DNA from 4 places in the Streptomyces sp. NPDC001270 genome. Region 1 is predicted to be linked to each of the others. Evidence: riboswitches for the same ligand, from Rfam matches in the RefSeq annotation. Region 1 holds a riboswitch; each other region holds the start of a gene.
The links. Region 1 has a riboswitch for cyclic di-AMP ahead of ACFY2B_RS41110 (M23 family metallopeptidase). Riboswitches for the same ligand answer to the same signal wherever they lie in the genome.

Region 1 (3,479 bases):
CCGCTGACCGCGCTCGGTCTCCGCGAGCTGGGCCGCGTTCCCGCCGCGCCCGCTGTCCGCCGTCGCACCGGGGCGGTACTTGCCCGTGAGGAAGCCGGCGGCCAGGCCGAAGTACGGCAGGACACCGAGACCGGCGCGGGCGGCGACGTCCCGCAGCGGACCCTCGTAGGTGTCGCGCGAGACCAGGTTGTAGTGCGGCTGGAGCGCCACGTACCGGGCCAGGCCCTCGCGGTCGGAGAAGTCCAGGGACTCCTGGAGCCGCTCCGCGCTGATGTTGGACGCGGCGATGTGCCGCACCTTGCCGGCCCGCACCAGTTCGTCGAGCGCGCCGATGATCTCCTCGACCGGCACTTCGGGCTTGTCGAAGTGCGTGTAGTAGAGGTCGATGTAATCGGTCTTCAGACGGCGCAGCGAGGCGTCCGCCGCGGCCTTGATGTTGGCCGCGGACAGGCCCTGGAATTCGGGGTGCTGGCTGACCTTGGAGGCGATCAGCACGTCCGCACGGTTGCCGCGTGCCGTGAGCCAGTTGCCGATGACCGTCTCGGACTCGCCGCCCTTGTTCCCCTCGATCCACGAGGTGTACGAGTCGGCGGTGTCGATGAGGTTGCCGCCGGCGGCGGTGTAGGCGTCCAGGACGGCGAAGGACGTCGGCTCGTCGGCGGTCCAGCCGAAGACGTTGCCGCCGAGGACGAGCGGGAAGACCTCCAGGCCGGAGGCGCCGAGTTTGTGTAGGGAAGTCATGGCCGGTTCAACGCACTCGTCGGAAGCCACGATTCCGTCGGGGGACGCAAAGACCCCGTAAACACCTGACCGGCAGCCCTGGCGTCGGGGGGATGCCGTCAGGACCGCCGGGGATCAGGGGTGGGTCAGGGGGTGAGGCCCTTGCCGCGCAGCCAGGCCATCGGGTCGATGCCGCTGGACTGGCCGCCCGGGTGGACCTCCAGGTGGAGGTGCGGGCCGGTGACGTTGCCGGTGGCGCCCACGCGGCCGATGACGTCCCCGGTGGTGACCTTCTGTCCGACGCTCACGTTGATCGACGACTGGTGGCAGAACCAGAGTTCGGTGCCGTCGTCGAGGGTGAGGATCGTGCGGTAGCCGTAGGAGCCGGCCCAGCCCGCCTCGGTGATCGTGCCGCTGTGGATGGCCTTGATCAGCGTGCCCGTGGGGGCGGCGAAGTCGAGACCGGTGTGATAGCCGGAGGACCACATGGAGCCCGGCTGCCCGAAGGTGCCGGTGATCGTGTACGAGGGGGTCGGCAGCGTGAACTGTTTGGCCAGCGCGGCCAGGCGCTCCTCCTCGGCCTTCTTCCTGGCGGCGGCCTCCGCCTTCTCCTTGGCGGCGGCGGCCTTGGCCGCGGCCTCCTTCTCCGCCTTGGCGGCCGCGTCGGCGGCCTGCTTGTCGGCGGCGGACACGGCGGCGGCGACGGCCTTGGTCTGGGCCTGGTCCTGCTGCTGCTCGGCCTGGGCCATGATGCGGTTGCGCAGCACCTCACCGGCGTCGGTGGTGCCGTCGGCGCTGTCGGCCTCGGTCACGCCGACGCTGCTCAGGGCGGTCGTGGAGCCCTTGGAGGGCTGCGCGGAGGAGTCGTCGCCCAGCAGGGAGCCGACGGAGGGCAGGTCGGGCATGGAGATGGACACCGGGGGCTTGCCGGTGTTGGCGCTGGCCATGCCGCCCGCGCCGACGGCGGCGATGACGCCGACGCCGAGGACCGTGGAGCTGCGGGCGAGTCCGCCGCGCTGCTTGGCCACGCGGTGCCGGCCGCGTATCGGGCGGACGGAGTCCTCGGTGGGGTTCCATTCCCCCCAGGTGCCCTGGCCCTCGTCGGCGCCGTAGCCGCCGTAGGCAAAGGTCTCGGTGCCGTACTGACTCGGCGCGTACGGGGCTTCGGGGGCAGGCCGATTGGACGCCACTCGGGCGTACTCCTTTCCTTCCTCCGCCTACCGGGTTAGCTGACGGGTTCGGAGCAGGAAGGTCTCCTACGCGCGTAACCAGCCGTGTCTCCACGGTGGTGTCCGCGTGATTCACCCCAAGGTGGTGGTTCCCCGGTTCCCTTACGGGATTCGGCGCGTGCGCACGGAGCCGCCTCTGGTGACGGCTGGGACGACCGCGCTGCGTTATCGAACGTTAATAGACTCGGCGGCCAGATTCCAAGCCGTTCGGCTTGATCCTTAACGCGATCGGGCGCGGACTTAGCGGTCATGACCGGCGAAAAACGGGCGACTTGACCTCGCCCGCAGAGAAAGTCTGAAGACCCGGCGGACTTGACGGTGTTTCAGTTGTTATGCGGAGGGAGGTCGTCCGATCACCCGCCGTGACAATGGTCAAGGGGCGATGTGCGGCGCCGGAAAACACTCAGGGCCGGAATCCTTGGAACTGGATTCCGGCCCTGAGCCTTCAGTAGCGGGGACAGGATTTGAACCTGCGACCTCTGGGTTATGAGCCCAGCGAGCTACCGAGCTGCTCCACCCCGCGTCGGTGATGACAACTATACGCCATGCGCAGGACAGCGAACGCACGCACGCCGGAGCGGCTCCCGTTCAGCCGAGCGGATGGCCCCCCTCGCCTCCCGCCCGGCCGAGCAGAAGGCCGACCGGCTCCCGCTCAGCCGAGCAGGTGGCGGTTCGGCTCCTTGGCCGCCGCCTCGTACTCGGGCAGTACGACGACGTCGGCGCCCGCGGCCGTCAGCAGCCCGCTCCCGTCGGCCCCCGCCACGAACGTGTCGGGCTCCCGCCAGGCGGTGACCACCCGCCGTACCCCCGCGTCCAGGATCAGCCGCGCGCAGGGCGCGGGGCGCGAGGCCCGCCGGGCGCACGGCTCCAGGCTGCTGTAGACGGTGGCCGAGGCCAGCCGCGGATCCGCCGGGTCGGTCTTGGCGAGCGCGGCCTCCTCCGCGTGGACCACGGGGTCGTCCGCCTCCCGGGAGAACCCGCGGGCCAGCTCCGTACCGTCCGCGGCCACCACCACCGCGCCCACGCTGAACGCGGTCCGCGAGGGCGGGCACAGCGCCGCCAGTTCGCAGGCGATCCGCATCCAGTGCCGGTCCGCGGCGGCGGCCGTCCGGCCGGTTCCGGGCGCGGTCGGCTCGTACCGCAGCAGGACGACGTCGTCGATCCGCCGGGTCTCCAGCAGCCTGAGGCGTCCGCGCTGGTACTCCCCCGGCCCGAACAGCCGGGGCGCCCCGGGGTCCCCGACCAGCAGCGGGGCGACGACGAGCTGGAGTTCGTCGGCGAGGCCCTGCCGGAGCAGCTGGGTGTGCACGGTCCCGCCGCCCTCGACCATCAGCCGCCGCACCCCGCGTTCCGCGTGCAGGTGCCCGAGGAGCGCCCGCCAGTCGAGGCCGGGGCCCAGCGGGACGATGTCGGCCGCGAGTCCGGCGCGCCGGGCCCGCTCGGCGCCCCCGTCCGTCGTGTAGAGGACCTTCTCGCCGCCGGTGTGCCAGAACCTGGCGTCCGGGTCGAGGTCGCCCGAACCGCTGACGG
Region 2 (3,479 bases), on a different contig from region 1:
GCCCTGCCCCCTGACCCGCGGTACGCCGGTGCGTCCTGGCAGGCCACGTGGTCGACATGCCAAGTCGTCGACGGGCCCCGGGGCAGCAGGCCCAGGACCCACGGCGCGCCCGGAGACGGCAGCGGCAGCGGCAGCGGCAGCGGCAGCGGCAGCGAAACGTACGGCCCTACCGACGGGGCCGCGGCACGCGGTGCCATCAAAGCAGCGGTGCCGGCGGTGGGCTGCTGACACGTCCCGTACCACGACACTCCCCTCCGTCTGGTCGAGCCCCTGCCCCACGACCGTGTCCGCGCGCGGGCTGATCGGCCCCTGGTCGCACCAGTACCCCGGCCACGGCCCGCCACCCGGACCGGCCGTCCACTTCCTCAAGGAGACCGCACTTCCTCCAAGGCCGCCGGGTCGGCGAGCCCGCCTGGTCGTCCCCGGGTGATGTACCTCGCGTACGGACTCCAGGTGCCCCGGCCCTGGCGCGCTCACCGCTGCACACCGGCGCGGACACCGCCCCCTCCCGTCCGGTCGGCGACGACGGCGGCCTGGTGGCACCGGGCACGGCCTCCCGCCCTGCCTCCCGGCAGGCCGCCGTATCCGCGTCGCCGTCTCCACCGCCTGCCGGCCGTAGGCCCGGCCGCGCCCGGAGTCGGCGGCGGGCTGCCGGTACGGGCCCGGCGGGCAGCCCGCTCGAACTGCCGGTAAAGACCCGGCCCTTGAACCGCACCGATCGGCTTCGCGGCGCCGGAACAGCCGGAAGAAAGGCGCAAGTAAGACCAAGTAAGACAGAGAAGAAGCGGAGGAAAGGCACAAGGAAGTCACTCCGTGCCACACCGTCACACACGCACACTCGAACGGTACGGATATTCCGGGCTATTCGGACCTTCGACGTAGACCGGGGCCGCGCCGGAGGCGCACACGATCACCGGGCGCGCCGCACGTCGACCCGTGCCCGCGCCCGCTCGGACCTGCCATTTCGCCCGTACCGACCGGATCCACGCGGACACCGCGGTCCAGGCCCACCCGGAGTTCACCTGTGACGCAAGCCACTTCTACCCCGTCGGCAAGGCGATCCGCACGACAGGCGCCGAGGCAGCCTTCCACTGGGCGCAGAAAAGGTAATTCCGGGGACCATGGGGTGAAGTGACCGTTTTGCCGTCATTGGCACCTCAATTCCTCTTGGTGCTTAATGCACTTCGAGCCCGAGACGGGTGATTTGGGTCACACGAGGCGGCGTGTCGACACCCGGACCACACTTTCAACCCGCCGTACGCAGTCGCCCAGTTGACCGTTGGCAGTCGCAAAGGATCTACCGGTCATACCCACCATCCCGCAGTCAATCGGCATGAGCTATGAATCCGGTACTTGTTTCCGGCATGTGCGGTCGCATAGCTTCCGGGCCAGTCGGGTGGACGCCGAATCCTGCCGCCACCCGTCATGACCCATCGACGAACACAAATTCGCACGGCAGGAGCGGGGGACCCAGGTAGGTCGCCGGACCGGACGGCACAGCCGACCGGAACGGCTAGGGGTGAAGCCGAGTCGCCATGTGGCGGCCGGCCGGGCGTCTCCCCCGCCCGAACCCGACAGCTCACCTCGCAGGCGCCGGAGAGGAACACCATGTCTGCTGCCGCTCAGTACCGCCGTCACCGCGTCAACCGCCTCGCTCGCACCCTCGCGGTGGCCGGCACGGGCGCCGCCGTACTCGCCCTGCCTCTCATCGGCGCCGCCGGCGCCCACGCGGCCACCACCGCGACCACGACGGCCGTCAGCGGGACCACGACGGCCCTGACGACGGCTGGATACAAGAACAACCTCGACGGCTGGATCCGCGAGTCGCTCGCCGTCATGGCGCGCAACAAGATCCCGGGCACCTACAACGGCATCTACCGCAACATCATCCGCGAGTCCTCGGGCAACCCCCGGGCCATCAACCTCTGGGACTCCAACGCGGCCAAGGGCATCCCGTCCAAGGGCCTGCTCCAGGTGATCGACCCGACGTTCCGGGCCTACCACGTCGCGGGCACGTCCAACGACATCTACGACCCCGTCGCCAACATAACGGCCGCCTGCAACTACGCCGCCCACCGCTACGGCTCGATCGACAACGTCAACAGCGCCTACTGACGGACCCGCCGCGCTGAAGAACCGTTCGCGGCGTTCACGGAAACAGTCGTTCGAGGACGACGGCCACGCCGTCGTCCTCGTTCGACGTCGTGATCTCGTCGGCCACCGCCTTGAGTTCGGGGTGTGCTCCCCCCATCGCCACCCCATAGGCGGCCCACCGGAACATCGGGATGTCGTTCGGCATGTCGCCGAAGGCGACGGCCCGGTCGGCGCCCAGCCGCAGGTGCTCGGCGGCCAGCGCCAGACCGGTGGCCTTGGTGATGCCGCACGGCTGCAACTCCACGGTCCCCGGCCCCGACATCGTGACGTTCGCCAGGGAACCCACGACCGAGCGCGCCGTCGCCGCCAACTCGTCGTCGGACAGCGCCGGATGCCGCAGCAGAACCTTGCTGATGGGCGCGCACCACAGATCATCGCGCCGCTCGACGCGTACGGCGGGCAGCGTCGGATGCGGCATCAGATACCCGGGTTCGATGAGCGTGAGCCCGTCCACCCCGTCCTGGTCGACGGCCGCGTACACCTGCCCCACCTCGGCCTCGATCTTGCCGAGCGCGGTCTCGGCCAACTCCCGGTCCAGGGTGACCGACCACAGCAGGCGGTCCGCGCCGGCGTCGTACACCTGCGCGCCCTGTCCGCACACCGCGAGCCCCTCGCCGCCGAGTCTGTCGAGCAGCGGCCGTACCCGTGGCGCGGGGCGCCCGGTGACCACCAAGTGCCGGGCACCGGCCCGCGCCACGCGCGCGAGCACGGCGAGGGACCGGTCGGAGAGGGTGTCGTCACCACGCAGGAGCGTCCCGTCGAGGTCGGTGGCGACGAGTGAGAATGCGGGAGGAGCGGCCATGATCAGAGAATACGGACAGCGCGCCGCTCCGACTCACGTCCGCTTCCCACCCCTCCTCGCCGCGCCGTAGCGTCCGTCTCTTCTTCCCACTCCCCTTCTTCTCTTCCCACTCCCCTTCTTCGCGCCCTCGCGCCCGTCTCCCGTACGTTCGGCGCCCCTTCCCCCGGTGCCGGCCGTGACGCGGAGGCCGCGCCGGTCTCAGCCGTGGGCCGCCACCAGGTGTCTGGTCAGGCGCGGGGAGGCGAACTCGGTGCCGCACACGAAGCGCATCACCGGTCCGTAGGAGGCCGCGGCGGGCAGGCCGGTGAAGTAGAGGCCGGGGACCGAGGAGACGTATCCCGGGCCGAGCTTCGGAGTGCCGCGGCTGACGATGAGCCGGGTGCGAAGCCCATGGGCCAGGAAGCCCATCGCGGCTATGTCGACGCGGTAGCCGGTCGCCGCGATGACGTGGTCGGCCATCAGCCGGCCGGTGGCACCGGCACGGGTACGGACCGTGAGGACCGGGGCCCCGTCGAGGGCTTCC
Region 3 (3,479 bases), on a different contig from region 1:
TTCCTCGTAGTACTCCGTCATCTCGGCGGCGGAGCGCTCCTTGCCCTCGAAGACGTACTTGCCCTCCTTGTAGAACTCGGAGGCGGCGACGTCGAGGGCGAGGGCGATCTGCTCCCCGGGGACGTACCCGGCCTGCTTGATCGCTTCGAGGATCAGGTCGAGGGCGTCGCGGTTGGAGCCCAGGTTCGGGGCGAAGCCGCCCTCGTCGCCGAGGCCGGTGGACAGGCCCTTGGTCTTCAGGACGGACTTCAGGGTGTGGTAGACCTCGGCGCCCCAGCGCAGGGCCTCGGAGAAGGACTCCGCGCCGATCGGGGCGATCATGAACTCCTGGATGTCCACGTTGGAGTCGGCGTGCGAGCCGCCGTTCAGGATGTTCATCATCGGCACCGGCAGCAGGTGCGCGTTCGGGCCGCCCAGGTAGCGGAAGAGGGGGAGGTCGCTGGCCTCGGAGGCCGCGTGGGCGACGGCGAGGGAGACGCCGAGGATGGCGTTGGCGCCGAGCGAGCCCTTGTTGTCGGTGGCGTCCAGGTCGAACATGGCCTGGTCGATCAGGCGCTGCTCGGTGGCGTCGTAGCCGACCAGCTCCGGGCCGATCTGCTCGATGACGGCGAGGACGGCCTTCTCGACGCCCTTGCCCAGGTAGCGGTTGGGGTCACCGTCGCGCAGCTCGATGGCCTCGAAGGCGCCGGTGGAGGCGCCGGACGGGACGGCGGCACGACCCGTGCTGCCGTCGTCGAGGCCGACCTCGACCTCGACCGTGGGATTGCCTCGGGAGTCCAGGATTTCCCGGGCTACGACGACGTCGATGGACGGCACGAGCATCTCCTTCATGGAATGTGACGCTGGAAGTGCGGGGCTGTGCGCCTTGCGACTAGAGCCTAACCGGCCCGGGGGCCTCGGCCGGTAGCCGACCGCCCCGTGGACAGGGTGACGACAGTTGACGGTACACATTGTTTCTGAACGGAACAAAGGGGGGAACGGAAACTGCCGGCGCCGGCTCGGGGTGCGCGAGGTAAAGGGCGGCGCGGACGTGCGGGAATGCCCGGGAAACACAGAAAGCGGGCGGACGCGGGCCAAAGGGCGAGCGGCAGGAAGGGCGAGCAGCGCTGGAAGGGCGAGCGGCGCGGAAAGGACGAGCGGCACGGAAAGGAACGCAACAGAAAGGAACAGACAGAAAGAACCCGCCCCGGCGCGCACGGGGGAAAGCGCGCCGGGGCGGGGAGCCCGTGGGGACGGGGGCTGCCCCCGGGCGTCCTCCACGATGGAGGCCGCCGCTGTGCGGGGGCTGTGACCGGGCTGCCGATCGGCTGTCGCCTCGGGAGCGCCCGCCGGGGTCGAACCAGGAGCGGTCCGGCGGGGGCCCTTCAGGAGCGGACCACCGGGGTCACTTCAGGTGCAGCTGCTGGCCCGGGTAGATGAGGTCGGCGTTCTCGACGATGTCCTTGTTCAGCTCGAACAGCTTCTGCCAGCCGCCCGCGACGTGGTGCTTCTCGGCGATCGAGCTGAGGGTGTCGCCCTTGACGACCTTGTACTCGCCGTCGCCCTTCTTGACCTTCTTGCCGGTCGGGGTGGTGACGGTCCTGCTCGCGGCCGGGCGGTCGGCGGTGCGCGAGGCGGCCTGCTGCTCGGTGGCACGGCCGGTGGTGGAGCCGGTCGAACCGGAACCGCTGGAACCGGAACCGGAACCCGAACCGCTGGAGTCGCCGCCGGAGTAGGGGGTGCTGGACAGCCCCGTGCCGCAGACCGGCCAGGCGCCCTTGCCCTGGCTCGCGAGGACCTTCTCGGCGATCTCGATCTGCTGCGACTTGGTGGCCTTGTCGGCGGTGGCCGCGTACTGCGTGCCGCCGTAGGCGGCCCAGGTGGACGCGGAGAACTGGAGGCCGCCGTAGTAGTTGTTGCCGGTGTTGATGGACCAGTTGCCGCCGGACTCGCACTGGGCGACGGCGTCCCACTGGGAGGCGGTGGCGGCGGAGGCGTCGCCGACGGCCATCAGCGGGGCGGCGACGGCGGCACCGGTGACACCGGCGAGCGCGACGACGCGGGTGGCCTTGGACGGGCGACGGTGCTTGCCCTTGCTGGAGAACAGCATGGATCGATCCCCTCACCGACGCCTGCGAGGTGAGCTGTCGGGTTCGGGCCGGTTGAGTTGCCCGGCCGCACCTCCGTGTGGAGGCGCGGCTTCACCCCTAGCCGCTTCGGTCAACCGACCGCAGCGGCACCTACCTTGGGTCCCCCGCTCCTGCCTACGGCGCTCGACGCGACGACTGTTCCCGTACGGCCGCTGGCAGGATTAGGCGTTGCGGCAGCCGGGGCCCGCGGTGGCGAGCGGTCATGACCGTAGACACGCGCTTCGGGGAATTTCAAAGACGATCAAGGCTTCTGAGACTCATCCCACACTTTCGCCAAACCGGACATTAAGCCCGAAGCAGGGCGCCAACTCCCGCTATCCGACGCGCCCTTCGGTCCCGGCCTTCAGGGTCTGACCGGGGGTGATGTGGTCCGGGTCGGAGCCGACGACCTTCTTGTTGGCGGCGTAGAGCGCATGCCATCCGCCGTCCACGCCAAGCGAGTCGGCGATGGAGCCGAGGCTGTCGCCGGCACGGACGGTGTAGACGTGCTTGCCGGACGGGGCAGCCCCTCGGCCACCCGCCCCGGTTGTCCCGCTTTCATCCGCACTGCCGCCCCGATGACGGCCGCCGCCACCCAGGGAGCCGGTGTCGACCAGGCTCCAGGAGCCGCCGGTCCGCCAGGAGTTGTCCGCACCGGCGGGGTCGGGGGACTCCGTGGACGAATCACCGATTCCCGGCGAAGCACTGGAGTCAGGTGATGCCGACTTGTCGGGCTTGCCGGACTTCGCAGACCCGTCCGTCGCGCCGTGGCCCGCACCCGTGCCCGTGCCCGGACTCGCGCTCGACGACGGAGAGCCGGACGGCGAACCGCTCGGGAGGGAGTCAGAAGTGGAATCCGAGGACGGATCCGAGGAAGTGCCGGACGACGGGGGCGAGTCGGACAAGCCCTGCGAGCCAGGCAATCCGGATGAATCAGATGAACCAGACCCGGACGCCGAGCCCTTCGAACCCGACCCGTCCGAATCCTCCGCGGAATCCTTCTTGCCGGACGAGGAGCCGTCCGTGACACCGGTGTCCACCCCGATGTGGCCGGACTTGGCGGTGAGCCCGGAGAGCAGGGCGCAGGTGGCCCAGGGGGTCGTCCCCTGGTCGGCGAGGATCTTCTCGGCGACCGCGATCTGCTGCTGGCGGCTGGCCTGGTCCGGGGTGACCGCGTACTTGTCGCCGCCGTACTTGTCCCAGTCCTGCTGCGAGATCTGCAATCCGCCGTAGTACGAGGTGCCCGTGCTGGCGCTCCATGCGCCGCCGCTCTCGCACTCGGCCACCCGGTCCCAGGTGGTGCCGTCGGCGGCACTCGCGGCGGTGGCGGCGAGGAGCGGGATGGCAATCGCGGAGCCGGTCACTCCGGCC
Region 4 (3,479 bases), on a different contig from region 1:
GCTCCCATGTGATGGGCACCCTCGCGGAGTGGGGCATGGCGCCGGACACGGACATCGGCGACACGGTCCGGCTCATCGTCTCCGAACTCGCCACCAACGCCGTACAGCACACTTTCGGCCAGTCACCCACCTTCACGGTGGACCTGGTCCTCGACCGTGACGAACACCTGCGCATCGGTGTCACCGACAGCCATCCGCGCTTCCCGAAGAGACTCCCCGCGGCCGTCCAGCAGGACAACGGCCGCGGCATGGTCATCGTCCGCTGGCTCACCGCCGAATGCGGCGGCAAGCTGCACGTCCGCCCCACCCGCGAGGGCGGCAAGACCATCTCCGTCGAACTGCCCTTCACCGTGCCGGCGCAGCCGGTGACGGCGGTGGGACAGCAGGAACCGTAGCGGTCACGCCTGGTGCGCACGGCCGAACGCCCCGCGCAGCAGCGCCCGGAAGGCGTCCGCGGCCGGCGCCACCTCGTCCGCGCGGTGGGCGACCAGGATCGTACGGCGCATCCCGCCCCCCTCCAGCGCCCGCACCCCGACCGGGGTGACCGCCGTGCGCGCCACCGTCTCGGGTACGACGGCCACCCCGAGCCCGGCGCTGACCAGCGCGCACACCACTGCGTACCCGGGGGTCGGCACCAGCACGGACGGCGTGGCCCCCGCCGCGGCCAGCAGGGACTCCACGCCCCGCCGGGCCGGATGGTCCGGGGCCATGCTGATCAGCGGCTGCCCGGCGAGTGCGGACAGCGGCAGCCGTGCGGCGCCGTCGCTCAGGGCGTGCCCCGGGGCGGTCACCAGGACCAGTTCCTCCACCAGCACCGGCTCCAGGCGCACCGAGGACGGTACCGGGAAGGGCTCGGCCGGGTGGTAGGAGTGCGTCAGCGCGAGGTCCACCGTACCGGCCGCGACGGCCGTCACCCCGTGCGGCGGGTCGTGGTCCGCGACCGACAGCTCCACGTCCGGATGGGCCCGGCGGAACACGGCGAGGACCGGGGGCAGCAGATGGATACCGGCGGTCGGGAACGTGCCGAGCCGGAGCGTGCCGCCCGACAGGCCGGCCAGCCGGGCCAGCTCGTGCCGGGCGCGGTCCAGTTCGTCGAGGACCCGGCGTGCCCGCACCACCAGCAGCTCGCCCGCGCCGGTCAGCCGTGCGCCGCGGTGGTGCCGGACCAGCAGGGCGGTGCCCGCCTCCCGCTCCGGCTTCGCCAACTGGCCGGCACGGCGTCGCCTGCGCGCTCGGCATCGCGGGCGGGCTGCTCGTGCACACGACGCTCGTGGTCGCCGGGGTCGCGGCGGCCCTGGTGGCCGTGCCCCCGCTGTTCCGCGCGCTGCAACTGCTCGGCGGCGCCTACGTCCTGTACCTCGGCGGACGGACCCTGTGGTCCCTGCGCCGCCCCGCCGCGGAAGCCGGGCCGCTACTGCCCTCGGCCGCGCATCCGCTGCGGCAGGGGTTCGTCACCAACGCCCTCAATCCCAAGGTCTCACTGACCTTCCTCAGCCTGCTGCCCCAGTTCGTGCCGCGGGACGGCCCGGCGCTGCCCAGGACCCTGCTGCTGGCGCTGATCGTGATCGGGCTGACCCTGGTGTGGTTCCCGGCGGTCGCGCTGCTGGTGGACCGGCTGGGCCGGTGGCTGCGCGAGCCACGCGCCGCGCGGGCCCTCGGCGCGGGCACGGGACTGGCCCTGGCGGCCCTCGGCGCGGCCCTGCTCCTCGAACCGCTGCTGTCCTGATGCCAGGTCAGCCGTGAACGGGCGCCGAGGGGATGACGGCACGACGCCAGGAGCCGGCATCCCCTCGGACCGGTCAGTTCACCCGTCCGTACCAGACTCGCCTGGTCCAGATCTTTTCCAGCCGCACCACGTCCCCGGTCTTCGGGGCGTGCCAGATCTTCCCCTTACCTGCGTAGATGCCGACGTGGTAGACGCTGGAACCCGCATGGAAGAACACCAGGTCTCCGGCCTTGCGGCTCCTGACCGAGATGTGGCGCGTCTTGTTGTACTGCTGGGCCGCCGTACGCGGCAGGGCCTTGCCCGCCTTCTTGAACGAGTACAGCGTGAGCCCGGAGCAGTCGAATCTGCGCGGGCCGGTGGCGCCCCACTTGTACGGGGAGCCCTTCTTGGACGCCGCGACCTTGAGGGCCCTGGCGCCCATGGTGGCGGCCGCTGCCTCGGGTGCCAGACCAGGGGCCACGATCGAGCCGCCCACGGCGGCGAGGGTGAGCGCCGAGGCCGTACCGGCCCGCGCCATCAGCGATGGGACACGATTGAGCGCAGTCATGCGCAACCCTTCGTCAGCCGCCTGTGAAGGATGACCTGTCGGATTCGGGCTGGCGAAGTTGCCCGGCCGCGTCGCCACGGCTTCACCCCAAGGGCCGCTCGGACCGGACTCGCGTCCGTTCCGGCGACCCGTCGTGCCTGGGTCCTCCACTCCTGCCGATCCACTCCTGTCGACCGGGCATCCGGGCGGCGGCAGGACTCGGCGTCCGCCCGGACCGCCCCGCCGCTGTGGCGGGGGCTTGTCGTCGGACAGGGATCTTCACTCACAACTGTCAGAAAATCCCAACGCAACCGGCGATGTGTGTCTTTAGTCACCACCCACCTGTTTGGGCGGAGGGCGGTCCATTCCGCCCATGGCCGAAACGCCGACGAGCCCTCGGACCAGCACGGGAGCACTTCGGCGGCTCCGTCGGCCCCACGCCCCGCACACCCTTCGCGGTCCCGAAAAGGGACGTCCGCCTACGCCGAACAGAGGTACGCCGGTTGGGCCGTTTCAGCCCGGCCCCCGGCGTTGCGCCGACGCGGCGGACCGGGGGTCCGGGGAACCCCGCATCACCCCGCGCCGTCCGGTGGCAGCGCGACCCGGGCGGTGCGCCGCTCGCCGTCCAGTACGCGCAGCGCCCGCGCCAGCGTGACCGCGTGCAGCTCCCTCTCGCCCCGCAGGTGCATCAGGGCCAGCGCGTCCCGCAGTTCGACCGCCGTGCGCGCCAGCGCCTGGGCGGCCCGCAGTGCGGGGTAGGTGTCCGCGCCGCGCGCCGGGTTGATCCGGCCCAGCAGGTCGACCGCTTCGAGGTAGCGGTCGATCAGTTCGCCCTCGGCGCGGGTCAGGGCGGGCAGCGGCGGCAGTTCCGGCGGCAGCATCCGCGGCTCACCCGGCGTCCGGCGTGCGCGCGGCCCCGCGGCTGCGGACGATGTGGTCCACCAGTCCGTACTCCAGTGCGCCTTGGGCGTCCAGGATCAGGTCCCGCTCCAGATCCTCGTGGATCTGCTGAGGGGTGCGTCCCGTATGGCGGGCCAGGATCTCCTCCTGGAGGGCGCGGACGCGCGTCAGCTCGTCGGCCTCGATGACGAGGTCGCTGGGCTGGCCCTGTACCGGCCGGGGCAGTGACGGTTGCTGGAGCAGCAGCCGTACGCCCGGCAGCGCGAGCCGCTTGCCGGGGGTGCCGGCCGCGAGCAGCACGGCCGCCGCGGAGCCGGCCTGCCCGAG

Region 2: linked by a shared signal. The riboswitch ahead of ACFY2B_RS00700 (transglycosylase SLT domain-containing protein) and the one ahead of ACFY2B_RS41110 (M23 family metallopeptidase) in region 1 are both predicted to bind cyclic di-AMP.
Region 3: linked by a shared signal. The riboswitch ahead of ACFY2B_RS22895 (transglycosylase family protein) and the one ahead of ACFY2B_RS41110 (M23 family metallopeptidase) in region 1 are both predicted to bind cyclic di-AMP.
Region 4: linked by a shared signal. The riboswitch ahead of ACFY2B_RS07800 (C40 family peptidase) and the one ahead of ACFY2B_RS41110 (M23 family metallopeptidase) in region 1 are both predicted to bind cyclic di-AMP.

Annotation. Positions count from the first base shown of each region.
Region 1 is NZ_JBIAXM010000046.1:21,895-25,373, forward strand. Features, by position in the region: gene ACFY2B_RS41105 (aldo/keto reductase) at 1-741, opposite strand, end outside; gene ACFY2B_RS41110 (M23 family metallopeptidase) at 867-1,910, opposite strand; cyclic di-AMP (ydaO/yuaA leader) riboswitch at 1,918-2,076, opposite strand; tRNA gene ACFY2B_RS41115 (tRNA-Met) at 2,399-2,472, opposite strand; gene ACFY2B_RS41120 (dihydrofolate reductase family protein) at 2,602-3,479, opposite strand, start outside.
Region 2 is NZ_JBIAXM010000001.1:149,385-152,863, reverse strand. Features, by position in the region: gene ACFY2B_RS00710 (CocE/NonD family hydrolase) at 1-228, shown strand, start outside; gene ACFY2B_RS00705 (hypothetical protein) at 937-1,110, shown strand; cyclic di-AMP (ydaO/yuaA leader) riboswitch at 1,425-1,606, shown strand; gene ACFY2B_RS00700 (transglycosylase SLT domain-containing protein) at 1,609-2,115, shown strand; gene ACFY2B_RS00695 (HAD family hydrolase) at 2,150-2,956, opposite strand; gene ACFY2B_RS00690 (NAD(P)-binding domain-containing protein) at 3,155-3,479, opposite strand, start outside.
Region 3 is NZ_JBIAXM010000013.1:153,532-157,010, reverse strand. Features, by position in the region: gene eno (phosphopyruvate hydratase) at 1-822, opposite strand, end outside; gene ACFY2B_RS22895 (transglycosylase family protein) at 1,385-2,089, opposite strand; cyclic di-AMP (ydaO/yuaA leader) riboswitch at 2,094-2,261, opposite strand; gene ACFY2B_RS22890 (transglycosylase family protein) at 2,444-3,479, opposite strand, start outside.
Region 4 is NZ_JBIAXM010000003.1:324,161-327,639, reverse strand. Features, by position in the region: gene ACFY2B_RS07815 (ATP-binding protein) at 1-395, shown strand, start outside; partial or broken gene ACFY2B_RS07810 (LysR substrate-binding domain-containing protein) at 399-1,208, opposite strand; partial or broken gene ACFY2B_RS07805 (LysE family translocator) at 1,217-1,726, shown strand; gene ACFY2B_RS07800 (C40 family peptidase) at 1,800-2,273, opposite strand; cyclic di-AMP (ydaO/yuaA leader) riboswitch at 2,277-2,487, opposite strand; gene ACFY2B_RS07795 (hypothetical protein) at 2,825-3,133, opposite strand; gene ACFY2B_RS07790 (ATP-dependent Clp protease proteolytic subunit) at 3,141-3,479, opposite strand, start outside.